3 regions of the Polaromonas sp. P1_F9 genome follow, and region 3 is predicted to be linked to each of the others. Evidence: predicted binding sites of a transcription regulator. Region 3 holds the regulator's gene; each other region holds the start of a gene.

What was found. Region 3 encodes sigma-54, which starts transcription at its own class of promoters, with help from an activator protein. Its sites were predicted from a motif close to TGGCANGNAANCTGCTTT; they were not measured.
Region 1: glnA (type I glutamate--ammonia ligase) is a predicted target of sigma-54. The motif match lies at 1,181-1,198, and genes of this name have one in related genera.
Region 2: glnK (P-II family nitrogen regulator) is a predicted target of sigma-54. The motif match lies at 1,448-1,465, and genes of this name have one in related genera.

Annotation. Positions count from the first base shown of each region.
Region 1 covers NZ_JBFUBT010000001.1:747,827-751,934, forward strand. Annotated here, with positions in the region: gene glnA (type I glutamate--ammonia ligase) at 1-1,129, opposite strand, end outside; gene AC1DYR_RS03510 (competence/damage-inducible protein A) at 1,369-2,193, opposite strand; gene AC1DYR_RS03515 (EI24 domain-containing protein) at 2,218-3,144, opposite strand; gene AC1DYR_RS03520 (sterol desaturase family protein) at 3,265-4,108, opposite strand, start outside.
Region 2 covers NZ_JBFUBT010000005.1:82,400-86,507, reverse strand. Annotated here, with positions in the region: gene AC1DYR_RS16215 (YifB family Mg chelatase-like AAA ATPase) at 1-1,023, opposite strand, end outside; gene glnK (P-II family nitrogen regulator) at 1,602-1,940, shown strand; gene AC1DYR_RS16205 (ammonium transporter) at 1,973-3,511, shown strand; gene AC1DYR_RS16200 (SMP-30/gluconolactonase/LRE family protein) at 3,739-4,108, shown strand, end outside.
Region 3 covers NZ_JBFUBT010000008.1:55,582-59,689, reverse strand. Annotated here, with positions in the region: gene lptA (lipopolysaccharide transport periplasmic protein LptA) at 1-308, shown strand, start outside; gene lptB (LPS export ABC transporter ATP-binding protein) at 323-1,114, shown strand; gene AC1DYR_RS20165 (RNA polymerase factor sigma-54) at 1,262-2,797, shown strand; gene AC1DYR_RS20160 (THUMP domain-containing class I SAM-dependent RNA methyltransferase) at 2,840-4,108, shown strand, end outside.

The DNA of each region.
Region 1 (4,108 bases), on a different contig from region 3:
GGGCCGAGAAGCCCAGGTAAGGGTTCATCAGTGGATCGGGGAAACGCGCTTCGATACGGCGGCCCTTTGGATTGGCAACGTAAGGAATGCGGATCGATGCCGAACGGTTTTTGGCCGAATAAGCCAGCTTGACCGGTGCCTCATAGCCAGGAACCAGACGCTTGTAGCTGTTGGTGCCTGGGTTGGTGATGGCGTTCAGGGCACGTGCGTGCTTGATGATGCCGCCGATGTAGTACAGGGCGAAATCAGACAGGCCCGCATAGCCGTCACCGGCAAACAGGTTTTTGCCGTCTTTCCAGATGGACTGGTGAACGTGCATGCCGGAGCCGTTGTCCCCGACAACAGGCTTGGGCATGAAGGTGGCGGTTTTGCCGTAGGCGTTGGCCACGTTCTGCACGACGTATTTCAGGACCTGGGTCCAGTCGGCGCGCTGAACCAGCGTGCTGAAACGGGTACCGATTTCGTTCTGGCCGGCGCCGGCCACTTCGTGGTGGAACACTTCGACGGGGATACCCAGCGACTCGAGGATCAGGGCCATCTCGGCGCGCATGTCTTGCGTGCTGTCGACGGGAGGGACAGGGAAGTAGCCGCCCTTGACGGTCGGACGGTGGCCGCGGTTGCCGCCTTCGAGCTTGGCGCCGGAGTTCCAGGGTGCTTCGTATTCTTCGATCTTGAAGAAGGTGCCCGACATGTCGGTGTTCCAGCGCACGTCATCAAAGATGAAGAATTCTGGCTCAGGACCGAAGTAAGCGGTGTCGCCCAGGCCGGAAGCCTTGAGGTAAGCCTCTGCGCGCTGCGCGATGGAGCGCGGGTCGCGGTCATAGGCCTTGCCGTCGGCGGGCTCGAGCACGTCGCAGCTCATGAACAGCGTGGTTTCTTCAAAGAACGGATCGATGTTGGCCGTCTTTGGGTCAGGCATCAGTTGCATGTCGGAGGCTTCAATGCCCTTCCAGCCGGCAATTGAGGAGCCGTCGAACGCATGGCCCGACGTGAATTTGTCTTCGTCAAAGTGGGACACGGGCACGGTCACGTGCTGTTCTTTGCCCCGGGTATCGGTAAAACGGAAGTCAACAAACTTGACTTCGTTTTCCTTGACCATTTTCATGACGTCTGCGACGGTCTTTGCCATCAAAATCTCCTGTTGCTGGATGGGTGGTTGAAAAATCTATTCGGGCTGTCGAATGCACTTTTTGTGCCACAGACATTGGCGGTTGGGTTTCCCGCCAAGCCCCGGATTGTGCCGCTGATTGTGCCGTGATCTGGCTTCACTTCCCGCCTTGGCACAGCCGAAAATACAAAAAACACCTGGCAGTAACAAATGCACCAATTAAGTGCAAATCGCTAAGTGCACATATTTGGGGCCATTATTTAACGCACCAATTCGGGGCCGAATTTCAGGTCAAATTTGTGCAGCCCCGCCAGCATGGCGGGATAGGCGCGGTTCACCGCTTCGGGGGCGCCTTTCACTCCCAATTCAATATGCCGGCCATATTCAGGGTGATCCACGCTCGGCAGGCTGAACACTTTGACACCCGCATGTGCCGCTTCAATATCGAGCATCAAGGGCGTGAGCATGGCCTCCATGGACCCAAAAATGATCACTGATTTTTCGGTGTAGGCCGACTTTTGGTGCAGGTGGGCATAGCCTGAATCCAGCACGCCTTCAATCATGGGCCAGGCCATGACCGGGAAACCGGGCACAAAGTGAACCGCCCCCTGCCCTGCGCGGCAGGTAAAGCCGGGAATCTTGTTATAAGGATTCGGAATAATCTCCGCGCCGACCGGAAACACGCCCATGTTCAGGCGATGGATGTTGTCGTCCCGCTCAGGCTCGTAGGGCGTGCCCTGCTCTTTGGCCACATCCGCCATACGTTCGAGGATCAGTGTTTTGGCCGTGGGATGCAGCGCCAGGTCAACACCCAACGCTCTGGCGGCACATTGCCGCGTATGGTCGTCAGGTGTGGCTCCTATACCGCCGCAGGAAAAGACCACGTCGCCGTGTTCACGCGCGGCGGCAAAGGCCCGCGCCAGCGTGGCCGTGATGCGTGCAGGGTCGTCGCCCACATAGTCGGCATAGGCCAACTGCAAGCCGCGCGCGCCCAGCAGTTCGATGGCTTTGGGCAGGTGTTTGTCGGCACGTTTGCCGGAAAGGATTTCGTCGCCGACGATGATGAGGCCGAATTGTGGGGTCATGTTCAGGCTTGTCAGGTAACGGGTTCAGGGTTGTGATTCGGGTTTGCCGCCCAGCGAACCGAAGCTGGGCGCCGGCCCGGGGAGAGCATCGGGGGCCAGTTCATTTGCTATCGATTCAATAGCTGCTTGCGCAAGCGGGTCGGGCGCCAGGGCATTATTCTTCTTGCGGAGTTGCTCCAGGGCCGACAGCGTGTAGTGCACAAACCAGAGCGAGGAAAATGCAAACACCAGGGTGTAGATCCAGATGGCCACCGGAACCAGGATGGGCGCCATGGCCACAAACATCGCGCCCGAGGCCCACAGCAGGCTGGGAGCCGCGCCGAGGTAGCCGCTGAACACACCGATCGCCAGCAGCGGCAGGCGATGCTCCTTGAATATCTGGCGGCGCTCTTCACTGCTGGCGTGGTCCACCATGGCGTCATAAGACATGACACGGTAAGTCAGCCAGCCCCAGATCAGCGGAGGCAACACCAGGATCAGCGGCGGAATCAGCCAAAGCGGAATCGAAATGACCAGCGCCACCACGGCCAGCAAGGTTGAGCCCAGCGACCAGAACAAACTGGTGAACAGGGAACCGCCCCGTTTGCGTTCCATTTGGGGAAAGCGCCGTTCAGCCACCAGGGCCACCATGGCCGGCGTCATGAGCAGCGCCACAAAGAGCAGTGCCACGATCACGATCACAGGAATCGCCAGGAACAGCAACAACGCAGGTGCCAGCACCATGCGCAGGTCGCTCAGGCCGAGACCCTCAAGCCAACGCACCAGGATGCTGACAAGCTCATAGCTGCCAATCTGCGAGCGAATGGCTTCTACGGCATCGTTCCAGAAAAAATACCCCAGGCCCAGCGAGATCACCACCATGATGATCAACGGCAGGACCGACAACGCAATGACCCGCGGGTGCAGGCAATACATCGCGGCGCGCCAAAAGGCGTCAAGAAGTTTGCTCATGACCAAGTGTAGCCCCCACGCTCCGCCCCTTCGCGGGTCGCTGCCTCCCGAGGGGGCCGTCCGCCTGCGGTCTGGCAAAGCCAGTCCCGCGGCTCATGCTGGCTTAAGAGCTCGACACGTTCAGGCTTTGCCGACGAGGCGTTTCAAGCCAATCCATTGCTGCGACCAGAAGCCTTTGCCGTAGTCGCGGTTAGCCTCCACCTGGTCGCGGATGCCCGTCGGGTCATAGCGCTGCTCAAAATTGACCGTGCGGAACAGCATGTCCCACCAGGGCAGCAGCACGCCGAAGTTGTGCCCCCCCAGCGTTTTTGGTCCGTGGCTTTCGTGGCCAATGCCGATGCTGTGGTGCAGCCGGTGAAAGCGCGGGCTGATCCACAGGCGCTCGCCCACATGCCCGAACCACATCCGCACATTGGCATGCTGAAAGCTTTCGCTGAGCTGGGTAAAGGCCACGATGGCAATGAACTGCCCCGGCGCCACGCCGATGAGCTGGGCCACCAGCACGACGATGGAGTCGACCAGGATGTCGTCCAGCAGGTGGTTGCGGTTGTCGCTCCACATCGTCATCTGCCGCTGCGCATGGTGCAGCGAATGCAGGCGCCACCACCACTCGATCTGGTGCTGGCCGCGATGCGTCCAGTACGCCACAAAGTCAAACACCACGAGGTAAATCGCGAAGCTGACGAGGGCGTTGTCCGTCACACCCGGCCAGAGCTGGTCTAAATGAAAAGTGCCGTAGCCGGCAGTGCGCAGCGCGCCAAACGCCTCGTCAAACCACGGGTCCAGCGTGAAAAACAGCCCGATGCGAAACAGGCCCAGCCGGTGGATCAGGGTGTAGAGCACATCGGTGCGTATGGTGGCCCGGTCCAGCACGGGCTCTACCGGCCGCCAGCGCTGCAGCGGGCCGACGATGGCCAGCAATATCAGCACCTGGATCACGCCCACCATGAACCAGGCAGTGGCG
Region 2 (4,108 bases), on a different contig from region 3:
TCGCGAAATGGTGATGGTGCCGGACTCCAGCGGTTCACGCAGGGCTTCCAGGGCTGCCCGCGGAAACTCCGGGAGTTCATCCAGAAACAGGATGCCGCGGTGCGCCAGGGAAATTTCACCAGGCCGCGGCGGGGAACCACCGCCGACAAGCGCAACGGCGCTGGCCGTGTGGTGCGGCGCGCAGGTGGGGCGTATCGCCCATTTGTCCAGCGTGAACCGGCCGCCCAATGACGCCACCGCTGCGCTTTCCAGCGCTTCTTCGGTAGTCATGGCCGGCAGGAGGCCCGCAAAGCGCTGCGCCAGCATGGATTTTCCGGAGCCTGGAGCGCCCATCATCAGTACACTGTGCCCGCCGGTCGCGGCAATTTCCAGCGCGCGCCGGGCCGCCGCCTGGCCTTTGACGTCGGCCAGATCAGGATACGGGGACTGCCCCGAAGGCACGATCGGCTTGACGCGCGACCAGCCTTCCCCTGCTTCAATCGGGGTGTCGCCCGGCAAAAATTGCCTCACCACATCGAGCAAATGGTGCGCCTGAAAGATTTCGGCGCCGGGGACCAGCGCTGCTTCCTGGGCACTGGCCTCCGGCAGCACCAGCTTCGGCAGTTTCTCGGCGGCAAGCCGTTCCGGGCGCGCCAGAGCGAGGCTCATGGCAAGCGCTCCCCGAATGGGCCGCAAATCGCCGCCCAGCGACAATTCGCCGGCGAATTCATAGCCTTCCAGTTTGCGGGCGTCGATCTGGCCGCTGGCCGCCAGGATTCCGAGCGCGATAGGCAGGTCGAACCGGCCGGAATCCTTGGGAAGGTCAGCAGGTGCCAGATTGACCGTAATGCGTTTATTGGCGGGAAATTCCAGGCCGGTGTTCTGGATGGCCGAGCGCACACGCTCACGTGCTTCCTTGACTTCTGTTTCCGCAAGCCCGACCAGCGTGAAGCTGGGCAAACCATTGGCAAGATGCACCTCCACCTGCACAGGCCTTGCTTCCAGGCCCAACAAGGCGCGGCTACGCACTAAAGACAAGCTCATTCGAAACTCCCTCCCTCAGAGGCGGCATCACAACTGAACCCGAGGCCATCCCGGGTTGCAGGCGCACCAGACCTTCACATAAGACGAGTATCGCCTAGCGAGAGAAGCCAGCCGCCGGTTCGCCGGAAAGGTGTGCCCCGCAGCCGATAGCGGCGCTCACTTTCGTCCTGCGCACTTGCCTGGTTGTGTCAGTGCCGGGATCCGCCATAGCACTCTTGCACCAATCTCCTGGTGCTGGCCCGGCCCAGAAACGAACGTTGCGGAAGACTACCGTGCACTAAAGACAAGCTTGATGATGCTTTTTCGGTTTCATGCGCCAAAATTGTGCGTCTATACGCCCTTTATTGGTGCATCGCATTCATTGCAATCCGCGGAGGTTGGCTCGAAGTTCGGGGGCAGGCTGATCATTCACGCAAAGTGTCTTTGGCACGTTACCTGCTAAGAAGTCCACGCAAGTTGCCAACCTTTGGAGCTTCTACGGAGACTCCATCAGCAATGACTCGTACAAAAGCCTTAATCCGGCTGAGGTGGTGCTTGACGATGCTGCTTCCCTATTCATCCCTGGAGGAAACCTGAAAATGAAACTCGTAACGGCCATCATTAAACCGTTCAAGCTGGACGAAGTGCGTGAAGCGCTTTCCGGCATTGGCGTGCAAGGCATTACTGTGACTGAGGTCAAAGGCTTCGGCCGCCAGAAAGGCCATACCGAGCTGTACCGCGGCGCCGAGTATGTCGTCGATTTTCTGCCCAAGGTCAAGATCGAAGCAGCAGTCTCCGACGAGCTGGTGGATCGCGTGATTGAAGCGGTTGAGGGCGCCGCCCGCACCGGCAAGATCGGCGACGGCAAGGTTTTTGTTTACAACCTCGAGCAGGTCGTGCGCATCCGTACCGGTGAAACCGGCAAGGAAGCGCTGTAAGGCTTACCCCAAAAAACGAAGAGAACATAGACATGAAAAAACTACTTGCCTCCCTTGTACTGGGATTAAGCCTGCTGATGACCGGCGCCGTGATGGCGCAGGCCCCGGCAGCTGCGCCCGCCGCTTCCGCTGCAGAAGCCAAACCGGCTGAAGCCGCGGCTTCAGCCGCCGCGCCTGCTGCAGCGACAGCACCCGCCGCTGCAGCAGCAGCCTCTGCACCGGCTGCCGCTGCGCCCGTTCCCAATAAAGGCGACACCGCCTGGATGATGGTTTCCACGCTGCTGGTCATCATGATGACCGTGCCCGGCCTGGCGCTGTTCTACGGCGGTCTGGTCCGCAGCAAGAACATGCTGTCGGTCCTGATGCAGGTCATGGTGACTTTCTCGATGATCGTCGTGCTATGGTTTATTTATGGCTACAGCCTGGCCTTCACTGAAGGCAACGCCTTCTTCGGCGGCTTCGACCGGCTCTTCATGAAGGGCATCTGGGACAACGTCGCGGGCACCTTTGCCAACGGCGCGACCTTCAGCAAGGGTGTCGTGATCCCCGAGATCGTGTTCGCCGCCTTCCAGGCCACCTTCGCCGGCATTACCTGCACGCTGATCGTCGGCGCTTTTGCCGAACGCATCAAGTTCTCCGCCGTGCTGCTGTTCATGGCCATCTGGTTCACCTTCAGCTATGCGCCTATCGCGCACATGGTCTGGTTCTGGATGGGCCCTGACGCCTACACCGGCAAGGAAGTCGCCGACGCCATGAGCGCCAAGGGTGGTTACCTCTGGCAAATGGGCGCCCTGGATTTCGCGGGCGGTACCGTGGTGCATATCAACGCCGCCGTCGCCGGCCTGGTTGGCGCCTTCTGCATCGGCAAGCGCATCGGCTACGGCAAGGAAGCCATGGCCCCTCACAGCCTCACGTTGACCATGGTTGGCGCCGCATTGCTGTGGGTGGGTTGGTTCGGCTTCAACGCCGGCTCCGCCCTGGAAGCCAACGGCTTCGCCGCCCTGGCCTTCATCAATACGCTGGGTGCTACCGCTGCCGCTGTGCTGGCATGGTGTGTCGGTGAAGCGCTGATGCGCGGCAAGGCCTCGATGCTGGGTGCAGCGTCCGGCGCTGTCGCCGGCTTGGTGGCCATCACGCCCGCAGCCGGCAACGTCGGCATCGGCGGCGGCCTGATCATCGGCCTGGTCGCCGGCTTCGCCTGCCTCTGGGGTGTGAACGGCCTGAAGAAACTGCTGGGCGCTGACGATTCGCTGGACGTGTTCGGCGTGCACGGCGTGGGCGGTATCCTGGGCGCGCTGCTCACAGGCGTGTTCAACTCGCCGGCCCTGGGCGGCCCGAGCTTTGTGGGCGACTGGGTCACCGCCACGGCCGTGACGCCTGACGCTTATTCCATTGCCAGCCAGGTCTGGATCCAGGCCAAGGCCGTGCTGGTCACCATCGTCTGGTCCGGTGTGGTTTCCTTCATCGCTTACAAGGTGGTTGACCTCACGATCGGCCTGCGCGTCAGCGAAGAAGACGAACGCGAAGGCCTGGACATCACCTCGCACGGTGAGACCGCCTACAACCGCTAATTAATAGTCGGACGAATTCGGGCTGCCCCAGGGCAGTCCCCCTGATTGAGTATCTCCTTTGGATGTTCAGCCCGCTGGCGCAAGCCGGTGGGCTGTTTTTTTTGGCGCGTGCCTTGTGGGCGTTGCACGATCGCCGGGATTCGGCTGGGGGGGCCGTTTCCGGCGGCGGCCCTGCCGGTGCTAACCTTGGGTCCCTGTCCACTTTTTAGCCTTTCAAGGAACGTCGCATGACATGGCAAACCGTTGTTGCACAACCCAGTGAACTGGGTGAATCGCCGTTCTGGCATCCCGATGAGCAAATGCTGTATTGGGTTGACATTCCAGGCCGGCAGATTCACCGCTGCAACGTCTTTATGGGAACGGTACAAAGCTGGGCCATGCCGTCGGAGCCCGGCAGCATTGCGCCGGCCCGTACACAGGGGCAAGGCAGCGGCCTGGTGATCGCATTGCGCGACGGCATTTATCGCGCCCGCGAGTGGGGTGCCGAGCTCCAGCAACTCATGCGGGCTGGCCATGACGCCACCACGACCCGGTTCAACGACGGCAAGGCCGATCCGCGCGGCCGCTTCTGGGCCGGCACGATGTACGAACCACGGG
Region 3 (4,108 bases):
AAGGCGAACGCATTGAATATGACAGCCGCGCCGACCTGGTGAAGTTCATCAAGCGGGCCGTGGTGCGCCGCTACAACGGCGCCACCCTGGTGGACGAAACCACCGGCGGCCTGATTGTTTACGACAACAACACCGACGTCTTCACCGTGGATGGCGGCGCGCAAAACCGTACGGCCAGCAACCCCACTGGACGGGTTCGCGCCATGCTGTCACCCCGCGCGACAGCCTCGGCACCCGTCGCGGCGCCGCCCGCAGGCCCCGCCCCGGTTCTGCGCCCCAGCACGACGCTGGGCAATGAAAAGAACTAGAAAGACCTGCACAGATGGATGTGGTGACTGACACTTCAGCGGCCCCGGTCGCTCCTTCCCCGACCCCCAGCCGCCTTGTTGCGCAAGGTCTGCAAAAATCGTACGGCAGTCGCAAGGTGGTGCAGGACGTTTCGCTGTCTGTGCAAAAAGGCGAAGTCGTGGGCCTGCTGGGCCCCAACGGTGCGGGTAAAACGACCTCGTTCTACATGATCGTGGGCCTGGTACGCGCCGATGCAGGCGAAATCTCCATCGATGGCGAGTCGGTCGAGCACATGCCGATTCACCTGCGCGCCCGCCTGGGCCTGAGCTACCTGCCGCAGGAAGCATCTATTTTCCGCAAGCTCACGGTGGAAGAAAACGTGCGTGCCGTTCTGGAGCTGCAGCTCGACAAAGCCGGAAAACCGCTGGGGCGCGCAGACATTGAGTCGCGGCTCGACGCCCTGCTGCAGGATTTGCGGGTAGATCATTTGCGCAATTCACCGGCGCCAGCTCTCTCGGGCGGTGAACGCCGCCGGGTCGAAATTGCGCGGGCGCTGGCAACCCAGCCGCGCTTCATCCTGCTGGATGAGCCCTTTGCCGGTATCGACCCCATTGCCGTGATCGAAATCCAGCGCATCATCGGCTTCCTCAAATCGCGCGGCATCGGCGTGCTGATCACCGACCACAACGTGCGTGAAACACTGGGCATTTGCGACCACGCCTACATCATCAGCGACGGCCATGTGCTGGCGCAAGGCACACCGTCCGAGATCGTGAATAACGCCGATGTGCGCCGCGTCTATCTCGGCGAACACTTCAAGATGTAGAGATGACTCCCCCCCGTTGTCGCTCACTTCGTGTAGCTCCCTCCCCCCTCGAGGGGGCGGCGCCTGCGGCCTGGCAAAGCCAGATCCGCGGCCCCTGCTTGAAAAATTCTTTCCGCTCTTTTATCAACGAGCCAAGTTAAACCTCCAGTGAAACAAGGTCTGTCACTCCGCGTCTCGCAGCATCTTGCGTTGACGCCCCAGTTGCAGCAGTCGATCCGGCTGTTGCAGCTGTCGACGCTCGAGCTGAGCCAGGAGGTCGAGCAGATGCTCGATGAAAACCCGTTTCTGGAAGTGTCGGAAGAGACGGCGGTGCGCGAAGAGTTTGGGCTGGAGCACATCAACACACCGGTGAGCCAGGACAGCCGCGAGTTTGAATCTGCTACGGATTCGATAGCTGGCGGCACAGACGAGACTAGCGCTACAGCCCCAAATGACACCGAAGTCAGTGCGGAGCCCAAGCTCGAGGAAAGCTGGGAAGGCGATGGCACGGTAGAAACCACGCCCGACGACAGCGAGTGGGGCAGCGATGCGCCGCCGCGCAAGAATAACAATGAAGAGAGCGAAGCCGAGGCGTCTGACCTGACCGGCAGCCATGAATCGCTACAGGACCACCTGCACCGTCAGTCGCTGAGCCTGCGCCTGTCGGAAGAAGACCGCGCCGCGCTGCACTTCCTCATTGAGTCGCTCAACGACGACGGCTACCTTGAAGACAGCCTGGCGTCGCTCGCGGCCGGTCTTGCAGGAGATGACATGGCGCAGGCGGAAGAGCTGGAGCAGCGTTTTGCGATGGCGCTCAAGCTGCTGCACCACATGGAGCCGGCCGGTGTCGGTGCGCGCAACCTGGCCGAATGCCTGAGCCTGCAGCTGCTGGACTGCAAGGACTGCGAAGAAACCCGCGCAGCCATTGCCATGTGCAAGCAACCCATGGAGCTGCTGGCCAAGCGCGACGTCAAGCGCCTGTCGCACCTGTGTGGGTTCACCGAAGCCGCCATCAAGGGCGCGATCACGGTGATTGGCCGGCTCGACCCCAAGCCCGGGCGCCGCTTTGTGAACGTGGAGCGCAACCTGATCGTTCCCGACGTCATCGTCATCAAATCGGGCCGGGGCTTCAAGGTTTCGCTCAATGGCGACGTCATGCCGCGCCTGCGCGTGCACGACATTTACGCCAATGCCCTCAAGCAGCACAAGGGCCAGGGTGGCCAGGCCTTGCAGCAGCGCCTGCAGGAAGCCCGCTGGTTCATCAAGAACATCCAGCAGCGCTTTGACACCATCCTGCGCGTGAGCAGCGCGATTGTGGAGCGGCAGAAAAACTTCTTCACACACGGCGAACTCGCCATGCGCCCGCTGGTGCTGCGCGAAATTGCCGACGAGCTGGGCCTGCATGAGTCCACCATCTCACGCGTGACCACGGCCAAGTACATGGGTACGCCCTTCGGCACCTTCGAGCTCAAGTATTTCTTTGGCTCCGCACTCGGCACCGAAACCGGCGGCAATGCCTCCAGCACGGCGGTGCGCGCGCTGATCAAGCAGTTCGTCTCGTCCGAAAGCCTCAAGAAGCCTCTCAGCGACAACCAGATTTCCGAGATGCTGAAAGAGCAGGGCATTGAATGCGCGCGCCGCACCGTGGCCAAGTACCGCGAAGCCCTGCGCATCGCGCCCGCCAATTTGCGCAAATCACTCTAGCCGCCCGATCAGGCCGCGCAGCCCCGCCCCTCAAAGTCAGTCATGAATCAACTCCAACTCTTTCTACCGTGCGCCGCAGGTGTCGAAACCTTGCTGGCCACCGAGGTCAAGCGTGTCACCGGTATCGACGGCAAAGCCTGGCGCGCGGGCGTGCAACTGCAGGCCTCATGGCGCGACGCCCTGCAGCTCAACCTGCACAGCCGCCTGGCGCAGCGCGTGCTGATCGAGCTGCAGCACAACCAGTACCGCAGCGAACAAGACCTCTACAACGCTGCTGCCAACGTGGCCTGGGAAATCTGGTTCACGCCCAAACAGACCTTCAAGGTCGAGATCACCGCCCAGCACAGCCCGCTGCAAAGCCTGAACTTCGCGGCGCTGAAGATCAAGGACGCGATTGCCGACCGCTTTCGCGCCAAGTTCGATGACGTGCGGCCCAGCGTCGACACGCGCTGGCCTGATGTGCGTATCTACGTGCACCTGACGACCGACACCGTTACGGTTTATATCGACACCTCGGGTGAGCCGCTCTTCAAGCGCGGCTGGCGTGAAGACAAGGGCGACGCGCCGCTGAAGGAAACGTTAGCCGCTGCCATGATCGCCGCCAGCGGCTGGGACCAGCTCTGCAAAGACGGCGTGCCGCTGTACGACCCCTGCTGTGGCTCGGGCACCATCGCGATTGAAGCCGCGCAGATCGCCTGCAACATCGCACCCGGTATCAATCGCCGTTTTGCCTTTCAGAAATACTTGCCCTTCCAGGGCCATGTGTGGGACGGCCTGCTCGACCAGGCCGAGGCCGCCATCACGGAACCCACGGCCAAGGTGTTCGGCAGCGACGTGTCTTTCCGCATGGTCGACTTTGCCGAACGCAATGCCGAACGTGCGGGCGTAGCCAATGCGGTGGAATTTCGCGGCGGCGATGCCTTGCAGCGCATGCCGCCCGCGCCGTCGGGCGTGATGCTGGTGAACCCGCCTTACGGCGAACGTATCGATGTGGCAGGCGTGGCCGGCATCACCGGCCTGCAGGGGCGCGACCAGCGCCGCCAGCAAGGACATGCCGGAGGACGCGTGCAGCAGGACCACCGCAACCAGCCGATCGATGAATTTGGCCAGCCGCTGAACCGGGACAGCGGTGACCAAGGCGACACGCGTGAAGAACCCGCCTTCGAAACATCGCGCGACCGTTCTGCCAACCCCGGCCGCGAGCAGGCGCAAAACGCCTGGGGCGAAGAAGCGACCGATTTTTTTCCGCAACTGGCTGCGCACTGGAAGAAAAACTACGCCGGCTGGACCGCTCACGTGCTCACGCCCGAC